One region of the Oenococcus sp. genome, then DNA from elsewhere that is predicted to be linked to it. Evidence: predicted binding sites of a transcription regulator. Region 1 holds the regulator's gene; each other region holds the start of a gene.
What was found. The regulator LexA, encoded in region 1, represses DNA repair genes until DNA is damaged. The targets are predictions, from matches to a motif close to CNAACANNTGTTNG.
Positions count from the first base shown of each region.

Region 2: the regulator LexA is predicted to act here: its motif matches at 1,313-1,326, upstream of ABF487_RS07580 (replication-associated recombination protein A).
Region 3: the regulator LexA is predicted to act here: its motif matches at 1,277-1,290, upstream of ABF487_RS00255 (sigma factor).

Region 1 is NZ_JBDNNF010000002.1:261,809-265,086, reverse strand. Features, by position in the region: gene ABF487_RS03780 (methyltransferase) at 1-436, opposite strand, end outside; gene ABF487_RS03775 (lysophospholipid acyltransferase family protein) at 457-1,080, shown strand; gene ABF487_RS03770 (YneF family protein) at 1,111-1,317, opposite strand; gene ABF487_RS03765 (DUF896 domain-containing protein) at 1,321-1,626, opposite strand; gene lexA (transcriptional repressor LexA) at 1,755-2,393, shown strand; tRNA gene ABF487_RS03755 (tRNA-Ser) at 2,444-2,532, shown strand; gene ABF487_RS03750 (CPBP family intramembrane glutamic endopeptidase) at 2,615-3,278, shown strand, end outside.
Region 2 is NZ_JBDNNF010000006.1:29,413-32,690, forward strand. Features, by position in the region: gene ABF487_RS07580 (replication-associated recombination protein A) at 1-1,253, opposite strand, end outside; gene rpsL (30S ribosomal protein S12) at 1,491-1,904, shown strand; gene rpsG (30S ribosomal protein S7) at 1,917-2,387, shown strand; gene fusA (elongation factor G) at 2,402-3,278, shown strand, end outside.
Region 3 is NZ_JBDNNF010000001.1:56,694-59,971, forward strand. Features, by position in the region: gene nusG (transcription termination/antitermination protein NusG) at 1-359, opposite strand, end outside; gene secE (preprotein translocase subunit SecE) at 433-609, opposite strand; gene ABF487_RS00255 (sigma factor) at 654-1,217, opposite strand; gene rlmB (23S rRNA (guanosine(2251)-2'-O)-methyltransferase RlmB) at 1,424-2,158, opposite strand; gene ABF487_RS00265 (Mini-ribonuclease 3) at 2,151-2,555, opposite strand; gene ABF487_RS00270 (transporter substrate-binding domain-containing protein) at 2,626-3,278, shown strand, end outside.

The DNA.
Region 1 (3,278 bases):
TTGCAAGGGATCGGGACGGATCGGGACTTTTAGAGGCATAGTTTCTCTCGTCAAAATACGGTGGATTGGACATAATCAAATCCAGCGAATTCAGTTGAAAAATGTCAGCAAGCTGGTTGACATCCGCTCGGAAACTTTGAACCCGATCTTCAAGATTATTCAATTGGACTGATCTTTTTTCTAACTCGCATAATTCTGAATCAATTTCAATCAAAGAAATTTTGCCGCTGCTTTTGCGTGCATAAGCCAACCCGATGATGCCGCTGCCGGATCCAAAGTCAGCAGCTTTCTGCTTTTGAGAATGGCTTCCATCAATAAAATCAGCCAGAATCAAAGCATCAATCCCGAACTTAGGCAGAGAATTGTTCTGAATAATTTTGAGTGAATCTGTGACGTTTTCAATTTTTTCCTGTGATTGTAAGATGTTTTTTGCCATTTCTCTATATAATAATAGTCATGTACGTGTTCCTTTTTCGAATCATTCAAGCTATTCGCTGGATAATAAATGGCAAACTGAACATTCAAGGCCGCGCCAATATCCCTGAAAATGAACAATTCATTCTTGTCGCACCACATCGCACATGGTGGGATCCCTTGTGGTTTGCGATCGCTCTTTTGCCCAAGAAATTTATTTTCATGGGGAAGAAGGAGCTTTTTAAAAACAAACTTTTCGCTTGGGCTCTTAAAAAAGTTGGCGTATTCTCCGTTGACCGACAAAATCCAGGCCCATCAGCGATTAAAATTCCCGTCAAAGAATTGAAAAGCGGCAGTCGCAATTTCATGATTTTCCCTTCGGGTTCCAGACACTCATCTCAGCTAGAAGGTGGAGCGGTACTAATCGCAAAGATGTCCGGTAAAAGTCTTCTGCCAGTTGTCTACCAAGGACCGTTAAGCTTTAAAGGCCTCTTTCGGCGGGGATCAACGACGATTGCCTTCGGACCAGTTATCAAGGTCGGCCGAAAAGATTCAATTGAAGAAACAATTCCGAAAATGCAGGCTGCGTTTGCCCAACTTGATCAGCAAATTGATAAAGATTGGCATTATGTTGACCAGCATCCGGAAAAAAAGAATCAAGAATAAAAAAACAAACCTCAAACTGGGTTTGTTTTTTTAATAATTTTTTTTCATTTGCGCCATCATCTGGTTGATCTGCTTTTGGCTCAAATTTCTGCCCATCGAAGCACCCAACTGACGAAGCATCTGCTCATTGATTGGTGGATTCTTTTTAAGATAACTTTTCAGTGTAAAACGAGAAACAATCATTCCCGCTGCAAAACCAATAACCAGTCCAATCAGTACAAACCATATCCAGTCCATTTTCTATCTCAATCCTTTCTTTTTTTGAATATCAATTACCTTTTTAGGAGTAACTTCTTTACCATTCTTATCGAAAATCTGCATCATTTCAACCTGAGATCGAAAAGCTTTACGAAAATTTGCCAAAAAAGCTGCTCGAAGTGTTTTCTGCTCTTCTTTCTCTGACTCAGTCAATCCTTGAGCCGTCTTTTGCTTTGCAGCCAATTCGTTAATTCTCGCTCTCAAAGCCTCATTTGCAGCCTGCTCATCTTCGTCAACGATGAATTTCGGTTCATTATGTTCCTCTTCGGATCTTGAATTATCTGTCATCAGAAATCTCCATACTTGCATTATACAAAAAATAATGATTTTCTTAAATTTAACGAACATGTGTTTGTTTTACTTGAAATGTTTGGTTATAATTGCATATAGCAATATCTTAGCAGGAAGGGATTCAAATGACTGAAACAAAACAACTCGGTGTGCTCCGCTATATATACGAAAAACAGAACGAAAAAGGGTATCCCCCTACTGTGCGTGAAATCGGCGAAGCGGTTGGGCTTTCATCTACTTCAACTGTTCACGGTCATATCGAACGTCTGGAAAAGCATGGGTTGTTACACAAAGATCCAACCAAACCGCGTGCTATCGAAATTACCGAAAAGGGCCTTAGGGCTCTCGGTGTCCCCGTAACACCCGGTAAAGTACCGGTTATCGGAATTGTGACCGCTGGTATGCCTATCCTGGCCGTCGAACAAAATGCCACCGAGTTTCTCCCCCTTCCGGATGATCTTGAACGTTTTGAAGGTGATCTTTTTGTTTTGCGAGTTTCAGGAACGTCGATGATCAATATCGGTATCTTAGATGGCGATATGGTTTTCGTCCGCAAACAAGATTATGCAGACAATGGTGATATTGTTGTGGCCATGACCAGTGACTTTGGTAATGGCGAAGGCGAAGCCACAGTCAAGCGTTTCTTTAAAGAAGCTGGGCACTATCGCTTACAGCCTGAAAATGACACGATGGCGCCGATTATTGTTCATAACGTTGCCATTTTGGGCAAAGTTGTTGGTCTGTATCGTAATTCAATTTATTAAACTTTATTGCTGAAAAAGCCGCTTATTTGTTAGAATGGTTTTTGTAGCTCGGAGATATGGCAGAGCGGTAATGCAGCGGACTCGAAATCCGCCGAACCGATGTAGAGTCGGCGCCGGGGTTCGAATCCCCGTGTCTCCTTCCAATTTCTCTCAAACAGACAAATCAGATATTATTTGAGCCAATATTTGTCTATTACTTAAAAAGGGAGCAATGCACTGAAGTGAAAAGTAAAAGAGACGTACTCTTAAAATCCTTTTTAATTTTTTTCTCGACGATTATTTCTTTGATCCTTGGTTCAATCCTGGGCTCAATTCTTATTTCTGTTTACCGCTTGTTATTTTATAACAGTACGCTTGCGGTAAATCGGGATCCTTTTTTGTTAAGCTGGTTGGCAATTCTAGGCGAGTCATTTGCCATTCTGTTCATTTTCTTGTTTAATCATTTCTTTTTTAAAATCAGAGTTTCTTTTTTTAATCACAGTTTCTTTCTTGGACTAAAAGTAGCTTCCCCTAGTATCTTATTCGTTTTGATAAACTTGCTCGTGTTTTCAAGCCAAAGTCACCATTTAAGCCCCTTCGAACTTTTTACTGCCCTAGCAGTTTCGCTCTCGGTCGGCATTTTTGAAGAGTATGCCGCGCGTGGACTAATGCTGGGAAACCTGTTATCTCAAGGAAGCCGTACATTTAGTTTCTTAGCAGCCAATTTATTGTCAGCGATGTTTTTTGCTGGCCTGCATTTGATTAATCTTTTTTCGGCCAGTATAGCCGTGACAGCAATTCAAATGATTTATGTGTTTGCACTCGGGCTCATTTTCGCCTCCGCCTACATATTCAGTAAGAATCTATCAGTCACGATCCTGATACACGCTCTTATCGATGGTTTAG
Region 2 (3,278 bases), on a different contig from region 1:
CGCTTATAGGTATCAAACAGTCCTTGTTCGAATTTGGAATTGCCTTTAGCTTGGAAAAACTGCTGGTTTTTGATCTTATCAGGCAAGTATTGTTGGGCCACCCAGTCATTGGGAAAATCATGCGGATAGAGGTAATCGATTTGTTCGTCTTTGGATTTGCCCCAATTACGTGTGTTTTTCAGATGAATCGGCACATCGCCAGTGCTGCTGCTTTCAATTTTTTCCATCGCCTGGTTAATCGCCATGTAAGCGGAATTTGATTTAGGCGACAAGGCCAGCTCGATAACCGCGTTTGCCAAAGGGATGCGCGCTTCGGGAAGACCCAATTGCAAGGCCGCAGTTACGGCTTGGACGGCGTGTGCAGCTGCATTGGGGTTAGCCAAGCCGATATCTTCATAGGCGATAACTAGTAGGCGTCTGGCTGCGATGGCCAAGTCGCCGGCTTCTAAAATTCGACCTAAATAATAAATGCCGGCATCCGCGTCCGAACCTCGTATTGATTTTTGAAAGGCCGAAATGACATCGTAATGGGCATCACCGTTTTTATCACCTGACATTGATTTGCGTTGGATCGTTTCTTCGATGATTGGCAGAGTGATGTGAATTTCTTTCTTATCGCCAACGGGCTTAGTTGAAAGCACAGCTAGTTCCAAACCATTGAGCGAGCTTCGCAGATCACCGTCTGTGGCGGTAGCCAATTGGTTTTCAGCGTCAGGATCCAATTTAACATTATAATTGCCCAGGCCCCTTTGTTTATCGGTCAAAGCACGATCGACGGCCTTTTTGATGTCGTCTTCAGACAAAGGCTGGACTTGGAAAATCTGGCAGCGGGAGCGGATGGCCGGCGTGACAGATAAATAAGGATTTTCTGTAGTCGCACCGATTAAAATAATTCGTCCAGATTCCAGATGGGGCAGCAGAAAATCTTGTTTCGTCTTGTCCAAACGATGAATTTCGTCCAATAAAAGGACGACCGATCCAGACATTTTGCCCTCTTCGGCCACTTCCTGCAATTCTTTTTTGCCATCTGTGGCAGCATTTAAAATTCGAAAGGAGAGGTCTGTAGAACCGGCAATCGCCGAAGCAATAGAAGTCTTTCCAGTCCCAGGAGCGCCATATAATATCATAGAAGACAGACGGTGTGCTTGTACCATGCGCCAGATAATTTTACCTGGTCCGATCAAATGCTGCTGGCCGACAACATCTTCGATTTTTTCCGGCCGCATGCGATAGGCCAATGGTTGTGTATTCATAGCTCTATTTTAGTGGAAATGGGCCATTATGAAAAATTTGCGGTCTGCTATGTTTAATGGAAACAAACGGTTGACGGCTGAAGGCCGGGTGTTATATACTAGTTCCGTGCTTTCTTGCGCTTTTGTGCGGTTTAAAGCATTTTTTAAAGTCCAAATTAGGACACGCCTGGTACTGTGGACAGGCACTTAAAAAAGCAAGAAATACCCAGTATTATTCAATTATTTTAGGAGAAATATATGCCAACTATTAACCAATTAGTTCGCAAGCCTCGTAAGCCCAAGACATTCAAGTCTAAGGTCCCAGCTTTGAACTTTGGATATAACTCAATGTCCAAAAAGCAAACTAGAAATACTGCGCCGCAAAAGCGCGGTGTTGCGACACGTGTCGGAACCATGTCGCCAAAAAAGCCGAACTCTGCTTTGCGTAAGTACGCTCGTGTTCGTCTTTCCAACCAGTATGAAGTGACAGCTTACATTCCAGGAATCGGCCACAACCTTCAGGAACACTCTGTTGTTCTGATCCGTGGCGGACGTGTTAAGGATCTTCCTGGTGTCCGTTATCATATTATTCGTGGTGCCCTTGATACTGCCGGAGTTGACGGCCGTATGAATGGACGCTCTAAATACGGCGCAAAGCGTCCAAAGAAGTAAAGGAGTAGACCAATGCCTAGAAAAGCTTATACAAAGCAACAAGAAGTGTTGCCAGATCCAATTTATAATTCAAAACTTGTTAGTCGTTTGATCAACAAGTTAATGCTTGATGGAAAGCGCGGTACGGCCTCATCGATTCTTTACAAATCTTTTGAGCGTATCCAAGCTGAGACTGGTAACGACCCAGTCGAAGTTTTCCAGCAAGCTATGGAAAATGTGATGCCTGTCTTGGAAGTTAAAGCACGCCGTGTCGGCGGTTCTAACTATCAAGTACCTATCGAAGTTCGTCCAGAAAGGCGTACGACCTTAGGACTTCGCTGGATTGTGCAGTATGCGCGTTTGCGTTCTGAGCGGACCATGGAAGAGCGTTTATCCAAAGAAATTTTAGATGCCGCCAACGGCACCGGTGCTTCAGTCAAGAAGCGCGATGACACGCATAAAATGGCCGAGGCGAACCGTGCCTTTGCCCATTATCGTTGGTAATAAAAGGAGATAATATGGCTGCTACTCGCGAATTCCCTCTAGAGAGGACCCGCAATATTGGGATCATGGCTCATATCGATGCCGGTAAGACGACAACGACCGAGCGTATCCTTTATTACACGGGTAAAATTCATAAAATTGGTGAAACCCATGATGGTGCTTCACAGATGGACTTCATGGATCAGGAAAAGGAACGTGGTATCACGATTCAATCCGCTGCCACGACTGCCATTTGGCATGGTTTCCACGAACAATGGAAGGATACGCCTTACCGTGTCAACATTATCGATACACCAGGACACGTGGACTTCACGATTGAAGTTGAACGTTCTCTGCGTGTTTTGGATGGTGCGATCGCTGTTTTGGATGGTGCGGCCGGTGTTGAACCACAGACTGAAACAGTTTGGCGGCAGGCAACGACTTATTCGGTACCGCGTCTTGTGTTTGTTAACAAAATGGACAAATTGGGTGCCGATTTTCAGATGTCTGTTGATTCCTTAAAGGAACGCCTGGATGTTAATGCCAAAGCTATTCAGTGGCCAATCGGTGCCGAAGATGATTTCGCTGGTGTGATTGATCTAATCGAGCGTCAAGCCTGGTATCCGGATGATAAATTGGGAACGGAGTGGGAGACCCGCCCAATTCCTGATGATTTGAAGGATCTAGTTGAAGAAAAGCGTGAAGAGTTAATTGAAGCGGTTGCTGATGTTGATGATGAATTGATGGAGAAGTACCTTGGCGAGGAAACAATTTCTGTTGCCGATCTGAAAGCTGCTATCCGTCGCGCCACTTTGGCTTTGAAGTTCTATCCAGTACTTGCTGGTTCTGCTTATAAAGATAAGGGTGTTCAGCTGATGCTGGATGCGGTGGTTGACTATTTGCCATCACCAT
Region 3 (3,278 bases), on a different contig from region 1:
CCCATGCGGTGCATGATCCGGTCAATCTCATCTTTCGTTACAGGGTTTGGCTTTGATCCTTGTCCATGAGAACCCAAGAATCCAGTCACACCAGGCGTGTTACGGACAACATACCAAGATTGGTCTGTCATCACCATTTCAACCAGCACATAACCAGGGAAATCGTTTTCGACAACCTTTTTCAATTCACCATTAGGCCCAGTCTTAATCGTTTCGTTTTCCGGCACAATGACCTGAAAAATGAAATCAGTCATGCCCATTGATTCACGACGCTGCTCTAAGTTTAGTTTGACACGATTTTCGTAACCAGAATAGGTATGAACCACGTACCAATCCTTTTGTAATTCTTGTTCAACCATTATTGCCTCTTTTTAATCAAAATAAAAAACCTCGGTCGCCCTTGGTCTCTTTAATAACAATTTTAACTGATTTTTATCGATTCATCAACAAGCGAACGCCAAGTCCGACTAAATAATCAACAATTCCAAGAAAGCCGGCAAAAAAAATCGCACTGAAGATCACATAGCTTGTGTCCCGACTGGTCTCACTGCCATTCAGCCAAGTCACTTTTTTCATTTCTGCAATTGTACCTTTAATATAGCGAATCATAGTTAAGTTCATTCTAACAGATTTTTTCCATCTGCTTATGTCCATTATTCGCCTAAACCATAAAAATGTGCGTAAATATCTCTGGTCACACGCTTTTTCCGATAATCCAGCGAGTGTGCTTTGACCTGCTTTTGAACAATTTGCGCCTGTTTTAAATCACCAAACAGTTCTTTAATGGCAAGCGATTCTTTGTCGCCAGCCCGAAAATCAGTTTGACTGATCGCATCCTCAAAATCCATTTTTGTCTGCGCCTGATTCCAACCGTGATCTACCGGATCATATCCGTTAAAGGCCAGTTCTTCTAAGGACACATTCTGGCGACGGTTCTGTTCCTTTTTAGAATAACTTTTACGCAGCAGATCCATAGCTTTATGCTGCAGTGCAGCGTAATAATAGGTGGTAAATTTGCAGTTCCCATTTGTATGGTAACGACGCACTGCGTGCATGAGAACCGTCAAACACTCACTTTCCCAATCATCCAGCTCCAAAACATTGCTTAAATAATGATAATAAATTTTTCTGACTAATCCCTTAGTGACCAAAATAATGTGTTCATAACCCGTCTCATCCCCTTGACTAATTTTATTCAGTGCCTTTTCTATCCGCATCAACTTAACCTCTTCCAAAATTTAAAGTCAGCTTAGCTTACACGATCGATTAGGATAAGCGAATATATGTTCGTATTTTCAGGAATTATCGTGAATAATGTTTTACTAATAATTAAAGGGCACTCGGGGGCGGTGGCTTTTTTCAACAGAAAAAACCGCTCAGCTGAGAACAAAGTATTAAAATAATAAAATTTTAATAGATTACATTAAGACCCAATGCGGCGGCTATTAAAGCCTTGATAGATTAATAATGCGGCAGCAACGCCGGCATTCAGCGACTGCACGTGCCCGACCATTGGAATCGTCAGCATTTGATCAACTTTCTTTTTAGTCTGCGGCGAAATGCCGCGTCCTTCATTGCCGATGACCAATGCGACTGGTCCTTTAGCATTCCATTGGGTATAGTCCTGACCTTTCATATCCGTGCCGAAAATCCAAAAGCCCGCATCTTTTAAACTGTCAATAGCATTATTGATGTTGGCCACGCGGGCAACTGGGACGTGCTCAATTGCTCCGGTTGAGATTTTAGCAACTGTTTGCGTCAATTGGACGGCACGTCTTTTCGGAATAATGATCCCATCAATGCCTGCTGCATCAGCCGTTCGTAAAATCGAACCTAAATTCTGCGGATCTTCGATCTCATCTAAAATAACCAAAAAAGGGTCGTGATCAGTTTTTTTGGCTAGAATTTCTGGCAATGACACGTAACTGTAGGCTTCTATTTCAACTGCCACACCTTGGTGGTTGCCATGATCGGTCAATTCGTCCAAACGTCGGTTATCAACTTTAACAATCGGCTGATGACCAATAACAGCCTTCTTTTCAATCTCCAAAACACGATTTTTTGCCAGAGAATCGCTTAAATAAATACGGCTGACGCTTTTATTGTTATCCAGCGCCTCGATGGCGGCATGAATCCCGTATACAACTTCTTTAGCCACGTGTCTGCCCGCTTTCTACTTTCTCTATCATCCAATTAATGATCTGATCCAAACGCTTTTGATCATTTTTTAAATACAAGTAACCCAAAACAGCTTCAACACCCGTCGAAATCTGATAGGTAGCAAAATCAGTATTTTTGGCCTTCGTATGCGGATGCGAATTGCGCCCGCGTTTATAAATCTCGGTCTCTTCTTCAGTTAAAATGTGTTCTTCTTCTAATAAAAAGTAAAGCTTGGCATGTGCTTTGGCAGCAACAAATTCCTTGGATCGTTTTTGAAGATCGTTCACTTTTGTTAATCCCGTGGAAAGTAAATAAGTTCTAATTTTCAGTTCATCAACGGCATCGCCGATAAAAGCCAGCGAAAGTCCATTGAAACCCTTGACATCTGCAATCATGGTCTTTATTATAGTGTGCAATTCACTTATTTTAGTGTGAAGATTTAATTATTTAGGAGAAAGTTTTAAAATGAAAAAATTAGTAAGCAAGTTTTTTAGCGGTTTAGTGTCGGCGATTGCAGTTACTGGTATTTTTGCGACAGCTGGAAGTCAAGTTCAAGCGGCGGGAAATAAACAGGATGTGCTGTATTCGAAGATCAAAACCCGAGGAAAATTGATTGTTGGTACGTCTGCTGATTTCCCGCCGTATGAATTTTTAGCACAAAAGAATGGCAAGCAGACGCCAGCAGGTGCCGATATGAGTTTGGCTAAAAGGTTGGCTAAGGGTCTGGGCGTCAAACTAGAAATCAAAAATATGTCTTTTGATTCTCTACTCGTGGCTCAAAAATCCGGCAGAGTTGATGTCTTAATTGCCGGCATGGGTTCAACGCCGGAAAGAAAAAAACAAGTAGATTTTTCAATTCCATATTACACAGCGAAAGAGACTCTTGTCATCAACAAATCTGAAGCCAAGAAAATTAAGTCTTATAAAAACTTAGCTGGTAAAAGAGTTGGCGTTCAAACCTCAGCACGTCAGGAAAGTCTGATCAAAAGCTCATTGGCGAAAAATAAACTCTCAGCTGCTCATTTCGTGCAGATGCAGTCCAACAACGATTTAATTTTGGCTTTGCAGACTAATAAAATTGACGCCGTTGCTTTATCAGGCGGTGTCGGCCAGGCTTA